Blastochloris tepida: one gene and its partner. The protein of the gene in region 1 interacts with the protein of each later gene in a pairwise test. Links are inferred from orthologs where the notes say so. Each region holds a gene or a part of one and is shown on either strand. Other genes may lie near its edges.

Evidence for each region. Proteins that work in one complex are often made in the same cells at the same time.
Region 2: the proteins of BLTE_RS00335 (region 1) and rplK interact in binary tests that used the Escherichia coli proteins (3 or more experiments, as listed by UniProt). The link is inferred for Blastochloris tepida from one-to-one orthologs.

The regions. Positions count from the first base shown.
Region 1 is NZ_AP018907.1:81,961-87,248, forward strand. Bases 1-2,856 are described here. They hold BLTE_RS00335 (50S ribosomal protein L11 methyltransferase), read left to right. Parts: upstream 1-896; coding sequence 897-1,817; downstream 1,818-2,856. Other genes in these bases: BLTE_RS00330 (ATP-dependent helicase), read right to left, coding at 1-402; BLTE_RS00340 (thioesterase family protein), read right to left, coding at 2,196-2,705; BLTE_RS00345 (FAD-binding oxidoreductase), read left to right, coding at 2,847-2,856. In the rest of the region: more of BLTE_RS00345, read left to right, coding at 2,857-4,250; BLTE_RS00350 (AsmA-like C-terminal region-containing protein), read left to right, coding at 4,647-5,288. UniProt on the Escherichia coli protein: Methylates ribosomal protein L11.
Region 2 is NZ_AP018907.1:1,931,388-1,935,067, forward strand. The notes cover bases 880-3,680. They hold rplK (50S ribosomal protein L11), read right to left. Parts: upstream 2,596-3,680; coding sequence 2,164-2,595; downstream 880-2,163. Other genes in these bases: rplJ (50S ribosomal protein L10), read right to left, coding at 880-1,041; rplA (50S ribosomal protein L1), read right to left, coding at 1,449-2,159; nusG (transcription termination/antitermination protein NusG), read right to left, coding at 2,697-3,227; secE (preprotein translocase subunit SecE), read right to left, coding at 3,241-3,438. In the rest of the region: rplL (50S ribosomal protein L7/L12), read right to left, coding at 102-479; more of rplJ, read right to left, coding at 523-879. UniProt on the Escherichia coli protein: Forms part of the ribosomal stalk which helps the ribosome interact with GTP-bound translation factors.

The DNA of each region.
Region 1 (5,288 bases):
CAGCTCGGCGTGGCGGCGCAGGATGCGGGTGCCGATGGCGTGGAAGGTGCCGAGCCAGGGCATGCCCTCCACCGCCTCGCCGACCATGGCGGAGATGCGCTCCTTCATCTCGCGCGCCGCCTTGTTGGTGAAAGTCACGGCCAGGATCTGCGAGGGGTAGGCGCGGCCGGTGGCCAAGATGTGGGCGATGCGGGTGGTGAGAACCCGCGTCTTGCCGGTGCCGGCGCCGGCCAGCACCAGCACCGGGCCGTCGAGCGTCTCCACCGCGCCGCGCTGCTCGGGGTTGAGGCCGTCGAGATAGCTCGGCGCACGCTGCGTCAGCGCCGCGGCGCGGGCGGCGAGCCCGCCCGGCCGTGGGGCGGGCGGGGCGGCGCTAGGCGACGGGTCGCGATGGTCGGTCAATCCGGTCTCCCGGCCGCGACAGGCGGCCTGATTCTGTTTTCGGGAACAAAATGGCACCGGCAGGGCGCAATGGCGAGGGCCGGGGGTATGTTGGGGGTATAGAGCGGCGCCCACCCGGGCGGCGAGGCAGAGTTTGATTTGGCCGCGGTTTCATCGCAGAACCACGTTGAACGGATTCCGGGTGATTGGCCCGGCTCTTTCTTCCCCTCTCCCCTTGCGGGAGAGGGTGCCGAGCGATTGAAGATCGCGAGGCGGGTGAGGGGTTCATTCTCCAGAACACGCCGTATGTACCCCTCACCCGGCTCGACCTCGCCTTGCTCGGCCTCGCCACCCTCTCCCACAAGGGGAGAGGGAAGAGGCGGCTTCCGGCCGAAGGCCGCTTCGAGCCGATCAGCCGGGGTTCGCTTCACAGGTTTGCGGAAAACGCTCCGGTTTCCGGTTGGTCGCGTTTTCTGTCGCAAAACCGCTTCACACTTTTGCGGAAAACGCTCCCCATGCGCGAAGGTCTCCAGCCCGTCAGCCCCTCCACCCTTGCCCGGCTTCTCACCAGCGAGGCGGATGCCCGCCGCGTCGCCGACCTGATCGGCGAGAGCTTCGATCCGGCCGAGACCGCGGTTGCGGCGTTCGAATTGCCCGATGAGTCCGGCTGGAGCGTCGAGGCCTATTTCGCCGATCCGCCGGATGAGGCGGCGGTGCGTGACCTCGTGGCGCTGGCGGCCGGCGCGGAGGCCGCGGCTGCCCTCGTCTTCGAGGCGCTCACGCCCAAGGACTGGGTGGCCGCCTCGCTCGACGGGCTGAAGCCGGTGCAGGCGGGGCGCGTGGTGGTGCACGGCGCGCACGACCGCCACCGCGTGCCGGCCAATGCGCTGGGCATCGAGATCGAGGCGGCGCTGGCCTTCGGCACCGGCCACCACGGCACCACGCGTGGCTGCCTGATCGGCTTCGATCAGTGGAACAAGGCGCGGCGCGCCGGCGGGGCCACTCTGCGGGCGCTCGATGTCGGCACCGGCACCGGCGTGCTGGCGCTGGCGGCGGCGCGGGCGGCGCGGCTGCCGGTGGTCGCCACCGACATCGATCGCGATGCCGTGGTCACCGCCCGCGCCAATGTCCGCTTCAACAAGGCGGCCGATCGGGTGCGGGTGCTGCAGGCCGGCACGCTGACGCGCGCCGGCGTGGTGGATGCCGGCCCCTATGATCTGGTGTTCGCCAATATCCTGATGCGGCCCTTGATCGGGCTCGCGCCGCAGATCCGCCGGCTCTTGGCGCCCGGCGCGCGGGTCATCCTGTCGGGGCTTCTGCCCGGCCATGCCCGCGCGGTGGTCGCGGCCTATCGCGGCCAGGGCCTGCGACTGATCCGCCGCCGCACGCTGGAGGGCTGGGTGAGCCTCGACATGGAGCTGCCGCGGTCATCGTGAGGGGCTGTCGTCCCGGACGGCGCGTCGCGCCGAGCCGGGATCGTTGTGGCGTTCGTCTTTGTTCTGCGGACGATCCCGGGTCTCGCAGCTTCGCTGCTTGCCCGGGATGACGCGGGGGAGGGTTGTCATCCCGGCCAAGCGGCCAAAGGCCGCGCGAGCCGGGATCGTTTTGGGAGTTCGTGTTCTTTCGGCGGACGGTCCCGGGTCTCGCTTTGCTCGCCCGGGACGACGAAGCTCTCCCCAGCAATCGTAGGGCGGAATAGCGCAGCGTATTCCGCCATTTGGCCATGACCGCCGGCCGGCCTGACCGGCGCAATACGCTTTCGCTATTGCGCCCTACGCGCCGGCGCTATCGCTCGCCCGGGACGACGGCTTCCCTCACGCCGGGCGCGGCATGGCGATGCGGCGGCCGGCGCCTTGAGGCGGCGTCAGCCGGTCGTGCGCCTGCTTCATCAGCGCCAGCCGGCCAAGGATGTCGTCGGGGAAGTGCGCGGTCTTCTTGCGCATCAGGTCGACATGCAGCGCCATCTGCTCGGAGGTGGCCGAGATCCAGCCTTCGGTGGCGTGATAGAGCTGCTGGAAGACGTGCACGCGCTTGTCGTCATAATCGAGCAGCTGCACCGTCACCCGTACCGGGTCGTCGGCCTTCAGCTCGCGCATGTAGCGCACGTGCACCTCCGCCGTGACGTAGGACGCGCCCTTGTGGCGGACATAATAGGGGCCGAGCCCGACCAGCAGCATCGCCTCGTCCATCGCGCGATCGAACAGCACGTTGTAGTAGGCCATGTTCAAATGGTCGTTGTAGTCGATCCAGCCGGGATCGACCACCATCGGCGAAGAAACGAACGGCGCGAAAAAGACAGGCACGAAGTCGACGCGGTCAAGCATCGGACCCTCCGCATTCATGGTCCGTGGGGCGGCATTGTGCCTCCTTTTCCGTCGAACGGAAACGGTCGCATGACTGACGGTTGTTTTGCTAAGAGGAAACGGTGGAACCGCGGCACGGGTTCCGGATCCGGAAGGGCCATCATGTCCGCATCATTCTGCCGGCCGCCCGCGGAGGCGGTCGAAGCCGTCGTCTCCGCCCTCGGCCAACGCTTCGGCGCCCGCTGCACCACGTCGCAGGCGGTGCGCGACCAGCACGCCCACACGCTGACCTGGGTGGCGCCGCAGCCGCCGGATGCGGTGGTGTTTCCGCATTCGACCGAGGAGGTGCAGGAGATCGTGCGGCTGTGTGCCGCGCACCGCGTGCCGGTCATTCCCTACGGCACCGGCTCGTCGCTGGAAGGCCAGGTCAATGCGCCGTTCGGCGGCATCTCCATCGACACCCGCGAGATGAACCGCATCGTCGCGGTGCATGCCGAGGATCTCGACGTGGTGGTGGAACCCGGCGTCACCCGCTCGACGCTGAACAGCTATCTGCGCGACGCCGGCCTGTTCTTTCCGATCGATCCCGGCTTCGATGCCTCGTTCGGCGGCATGGCGGCGACGCGAGCCTCCGGCACCAATGCCGTGCGCTACGGCACGATGAAGGACAATGTGCTGGCGCTGAAGGCGGTGCTGGCCAATGGCGAGGTGATCACCACCGCCAGCCGCGCCAAGAAATCCTCAGCCGGCTACGATCTCACCCGCCTCTTGGTCGGCTCCGAAGGCACGCTCGGCATCATCACCGAGCTGACGATCCGGCTGTCCGGAATCCCCGAGGCGATCTCGGCCGGCATCTGCCCGTTCCCGTCGATCGAGGCGGCGTGCGAGGCGACCATCGCCACCATCCAGAGCGGCATTCCGGTGGCGCGCATCGAGCTGCTCGACGAGGTCGCGGTCTCTGCCTCCAACCGCTACTCCAAGCTCGATCTGCCGGTCACGCCGATGCTGTTCCTGGAATTCCACGGCACCAAGGCGTGGGTGGCCGAGCAGGCGCAGCGCTTCGGCGAGATCGCCGCCGAGCTGGGCGGCGGCCCGTTCGACTGGGCGACCGAGCCCGAGCGCCGCTCCAAGCTGTGGCAGGCGCGCCATGACGCGTTCTGGGCGGCGCTGGCGCTGCGCCCCGGCTGTTCGGGCCTGTCGGGCGACGTCTGCGTGCCGATCTCGCGGCTCGCCGACTGCGCCGCCGAGACCAAGCGCGACGCGGCCGAGCTCGGCCTCACCGTGTCGATGGTCGGCCATGTCGGCGACGGCAACTTCCATGCGCTGGTGGTGATCGACAATGACGACGCCGACGAGGTGAAGCGCTGCAAGACGTTCCTGAAGCGCATGGTCGACCGGGCGATCGCCATGGAGGGCACCTGCACCGGCGAGCACGGCGTCGGCCAGGGCAAGATGGGCTATATCGGCGCCGAACTCGGCGACGGCGCGCTCGACGCCATGCGCGCGGTCAAGCGGGCGCTCGACCCGCACAACATCCTCAATCCAGGCAAGATCTTCGCGCTGTAGATCTTTGCGCTGCAGATCTTGGCGCTCCGAATCTTGGCGCTCCGAATCTTGGCGCAACAGGATGTTGACGCTGTAGCCGGCAAACGATCCCGCCCTCGCAGCAGGCCGGGCGGTTTGGGCCGCCCGGGCCGCCTCCGGCCGTCCTTCGCGACCCCGGAAACCGCCATGGCGGCGATCCTTTGTTCGCCAAGGGCGATTTTCGGTGGCCGGAGTGCGGCTCGAAGGCTTGTGCGGCCGGAGCCCTATTCTTCATTGTGACACGTCTGCGTGATATTCTTTGCGGTCACAATTCTTGCGCGAGACCTGTTCTTGCGCGGAGGGTGGCTGTGCGGACCATCACCGTCGCAGCCGGTCCGACGGCCGACGCACCGGAAAATCCATCGCGCCGGAGTATCCATGAAGTCGACGCTGCTCGGTCTCGCCATCGCCGCCGTGGTCACCGCGCTCGGCGCGCTGGCGGCGGCGTTCCTGATCGACTGGGGGGCGCAGCGCGCGCTGTTCGAGTCGCGGCTCGCCACGGCCTTCGGCGCGCGGGTCACCATCGCCGGGCCGATCGATGCCCAGCTTTTGCCGACGCCGCGCTTCGTGCTGCGCGAGGTCGCGATCGGCGGCGAGGGCCGGCGGCTCGATGCGGCCGAGGCGTTCGGCAGCCTCGAACTGTGGCCGCTGCTGCGCGGCGAGATCCAGGCGCGCGAGCTGGTGCTGGTCGAGCCCCGCATCGAGATCGATACCGAGGCGCTCGGATCGCCGGGGCTCGCCATTCCCATCGCCGCCCGCCGGCTGGTGGTGGAGGGCGGGGCGGTCGCGATCCGCGACCGCGCCGCCGGCCGCACGCTCGCCATCGACGATCTCGATGTCACCGGCGATTTGCGCGGGACCGAGGCGCTGGCGCGGCTGCAGGGTCGGGCGACCGTCGCCGGGGTCGGCGCCACGCTGCGGCTCATCGCCTCGGCCGCGCCGGACGGGGTGCGGCTGCGGTTCGCCGCCGACGATCTCAGGCTGGACGGTCCGCGCGGGCGGCTGACCGGCCGGCTCGCC
Region 2 (3,680 bases), 1.9 Mb from region 1 along the record:
ATGCGACGGAACCGGTGACGCGACGCCACACCGCCCGGCCGCCGGGCGGAATGCGTGCAGCGGCCCCGGAACGATGTCCCGAAGCCGCCGCACGCGACGTCTCACTTGAGTTCGACCTTGGCGCCGACCTTCTCGAGCTGCGCCTTGATCTTGTCGGCCTCTTCCTTGCCGACGCCTTCCTTGATCGGCTTGGGCGCGCCCTCGACCAGATCCTTGGCCTCCTTCAGGCCGAGACCGGTGATGGCGCGGACTTCCTTGATGACCTCGATCTTCTTGTCGCCGGCCGAGGCCAGGATCACGTTGAACTCGGTCTTCTCCTCGACCGGAGCCGCAGCGGCGGCAGCGCCCGGCGCCGCGGCAACCGCGACGGCGGCAGCGGCGGACACGCCCCAGCCCTCTTCGAGCAGCTTGGTCAGCTCGGCCATTTCGAGCACGGTCAGAGCGGACAGCTCGTCGTAAATCTTCTTCAGGTCAGCCATTGATAATGGTCCTTATCGGTTCGAACCGGAGTTTCGAGAAGCCTCACGCGGCTTCGCGCTTTTCGGCATAGGCCTTGAGCAGGCGGGCCATCTTGGCCGACGGCTCCTTCGACAGCTGGGCGAACTTGGTGGCGGGCGCCTGGAGGACGCCGACCAGCTTCGCACGCAGTTCGTCGAGCGACGGCAGCGAGGCGAGCGCCTTCACACCGTCGGCATTGAGAGCCGTCTTGCCCATCGCGCCGCCCAGGATCACGAACTTGTCGTGAGCCTTGGCGAAATCGAGGGCGGCCTTGGGAGCGGCCACCGGATCGTCCGAATAGGCGATCAGCGTCGGCCCCTTGAGCAGGGGCGCGATGGTGGCGACATCCGTGCCTTCGAGCGCGATCTTCGCGAGGCGGTTCTTCGCGACCTTCACGCTGGCGCCGGCCTTCTTCATCTGCTTGCGCAGGTTCTGAAGCTGGGCGACCGTGAGGCCGGAATAATGGGCGACGACGACGACGCCCGAGGCCTTGAACACCTCGTTGAGCGACTCGACGACGACCTTCTTTTCCGCGCGATCCACGCTTCGTCTCCGTTGGCGGCGCGATCAGGGATCGGCCGCCGGTTGCACCTGCCGGCCTGTGCGGCGGAACGCTGTCCGCCTCGCAGGTCGGCGCTCGGGTTGCCCTGTCCCCCCGGGCGCCGCGAGCGGGCCGAGGTGCTGGTTCGAACCGATCGCCGGGAAAAGCCAGATGCTGGCCACGCCCGGGCTCGGCTGATCCCCCGTCTGTGCAGGCCCAGAAGGAACTTTTCGTCCCTCAAGGATTAGGCCGTTGCCGGCACCTGCAGTCTCGGACAGGACGAGGCCGGACGGGCAAGCCCGCCGGCCCCACCGTGCCGGGGATCACCCGGCGACGGATCTCTTGGCGCATCCGGCCGAAGCCGGAGCCAAACTCTCAAATAAGCGTTCTTGGTGCAGTTTGTCAGCCCCTAAACTGCCTTTTCGCCGCCAATCACTGTGGACGGCTCGACCTTGACCCCCGGCCCCATGGTCGAGGAGATCGCCACACGCTGCAGATATGTGCCCTTGGCGCCCGGCGGCTTGGCCTTGACCACCGCGTCGGTGAAGGCGCGGATGTTCTCGACCAGCTTGTCGGTCGTGAACGACACCTTGCCGATGCCGCCATGGATGATGCCGGCCTTCTCGACGCGGAACTCGACCGCGCCGCCCTTGGCCGCCTTCACCGCGCCGGCCACGTCCATGGTCACGGTGCCGACCTTCGGGTTCGGCATCAGGCCGCGCGGGCCCAACACCTTGCCGAGGCGGCCGACCAGCGGCATCAGGTCCGGCGTGGCGATGCAGCGGTCGAACTCGATGGTGCCGCCCTGCACGATCTCCAGCAGATCCTCGGCGCCGACGATGTCGGCTCCGGCCGCCTTGGCCTCGTCGGCCTTGCCGCCGCGCGCGAACACCGCGACGCGCACCGTACGGCCCGAGCCGTTCGGCAGGTTGCAGACGCCGCGCACCATCTGGTCGGCGTGGCGCGGGTCGACGCCGAGATTGAGCGCCACCTCGACAGTCTCGTCGAACTTGGCCTTGGACCGCGACTTGATCAGCTCCACCGCCTCCGGGAGGGTGTAGAGCTTGGCGCGATCGATGCCCTCGCGGGCGGCGCGGATACGCTTTCCGGCTTTGCTCATGACCTTACCCCACCACCTCAAGGCCCATCGAGCGGGCGGAACCTTCGATCATGCGCGCGGCCGACTCGATCGAGTCGCAATTGAGGTCGGCCATCTTCTTCTCGGCGATCTCACGGATCTGCGCGGCGGTGACGCGCCCCGCCTTGGGGCCGCGACCGGGCGTCTTGGAGCCCGACTGAAGACCGGCGGCCTGCTTGAGGAAGTAGGACACCGGCGGCTGCTTCATCTCGAAGGTGAAGGAGCGGTCCTGATAGGCGGTGATGATGACCGGGATGGGCGTGCCCTTGGTCATCTGCGCCGTCTTGGCGTTGAACGCCTTGCAGAACTCCATGATGTTCAGGCCGCGCTGGCCGAGCGCGGGGCCGATCGGCGGCTGCGGCGTCGCGGCGCCCGCCGCCACCTGCAGCTTGATGTAGCCGGTGATTTTCTTTGCCATCTCTCACTCCCGTGGCCGGATGCCCGGCCGATTCAGGGTTTCGTGGTGCGGGTCGGACGCTTGGCCGGCGCCCTCGCCTTCCACATCGAGCCGGTCGAAGCTCAGAGCTTCTCGACCTGCCCGAACTCAAGCTCGACCGGGGTGGGCCGTCCGAAGATCGACACCGCCACCTTCAGCCGAGACCTCGCCTCGTCGACTTCCTCGACGAAGCCGCTGAACGAGGCGAACGGGCCGTCCGCCACGCGGACCTGCTCGCCAACCTCGAAACTGATCGTCGCCTTGGGCCGTTCCACGCCCTCCTGCATCTGGTGCAGGATGCGGTTGGCCTCGGCCTCGGAAATCGGGATCGGCTTCTTGTCCGCTCCCAGGAAGCCGGTCACCTTCGGCGTGTTCTTGATGAGGTGATAGGCCTCGTCGGTGAGGCTGCACTTCACCAGCACGTAGCCCGGGAAGAACTTCCGCTCCGAATCGACCTTCCGGCCGCGCCTGATCTCGACCACCTTTTCGGTGGGAACCAGGATCTGCTCGAACAGATCGTTCAGCCCGCGGCTCGCCGCCTGCTCGCGAATCGATTCGGCGACCTTCTTCTCGAAATTCGAATAAGCGTGGACGATGTACCAATGAGCCGCCATTGCTGCGTGACCTTCAGCCGCCGATCGACAGCAGCGCCGACAGGCCGATCCGAATCATCCAGTCGACGAGCATGAAAAAGACGGCGGAGGCGACGGCCATGATCAGCACCATCACCGTAGTGATGGCGGTCTCCCGGCGCGTCGGCCAAGTGACCTTCTCGGTCTCCGAGCGGACCTGCTGCAAGAATTCGAGGGGATTGGTCTTCGCCATGATGTCCGCTTGAACGATTCCGCTTGAACGAGTCTGCGTGAACAATTCCGTCTGATCGACACGTCCGCCGCGCCCGCTCCGCCGGGCTCTGGCTGCCTCGTATCGGCCCCGAGGCCGGGTCGAAGCCGGAAGCCGGCAATTCGGATGCCGGAAACCGACCGTGGGTCCGCCGCCTTGGCTGCTGCGGGCCGGAGCCGGCAGAAGCCGAGGCTGGCAGGAGTGGAGGGACTCGAACCCCCAAC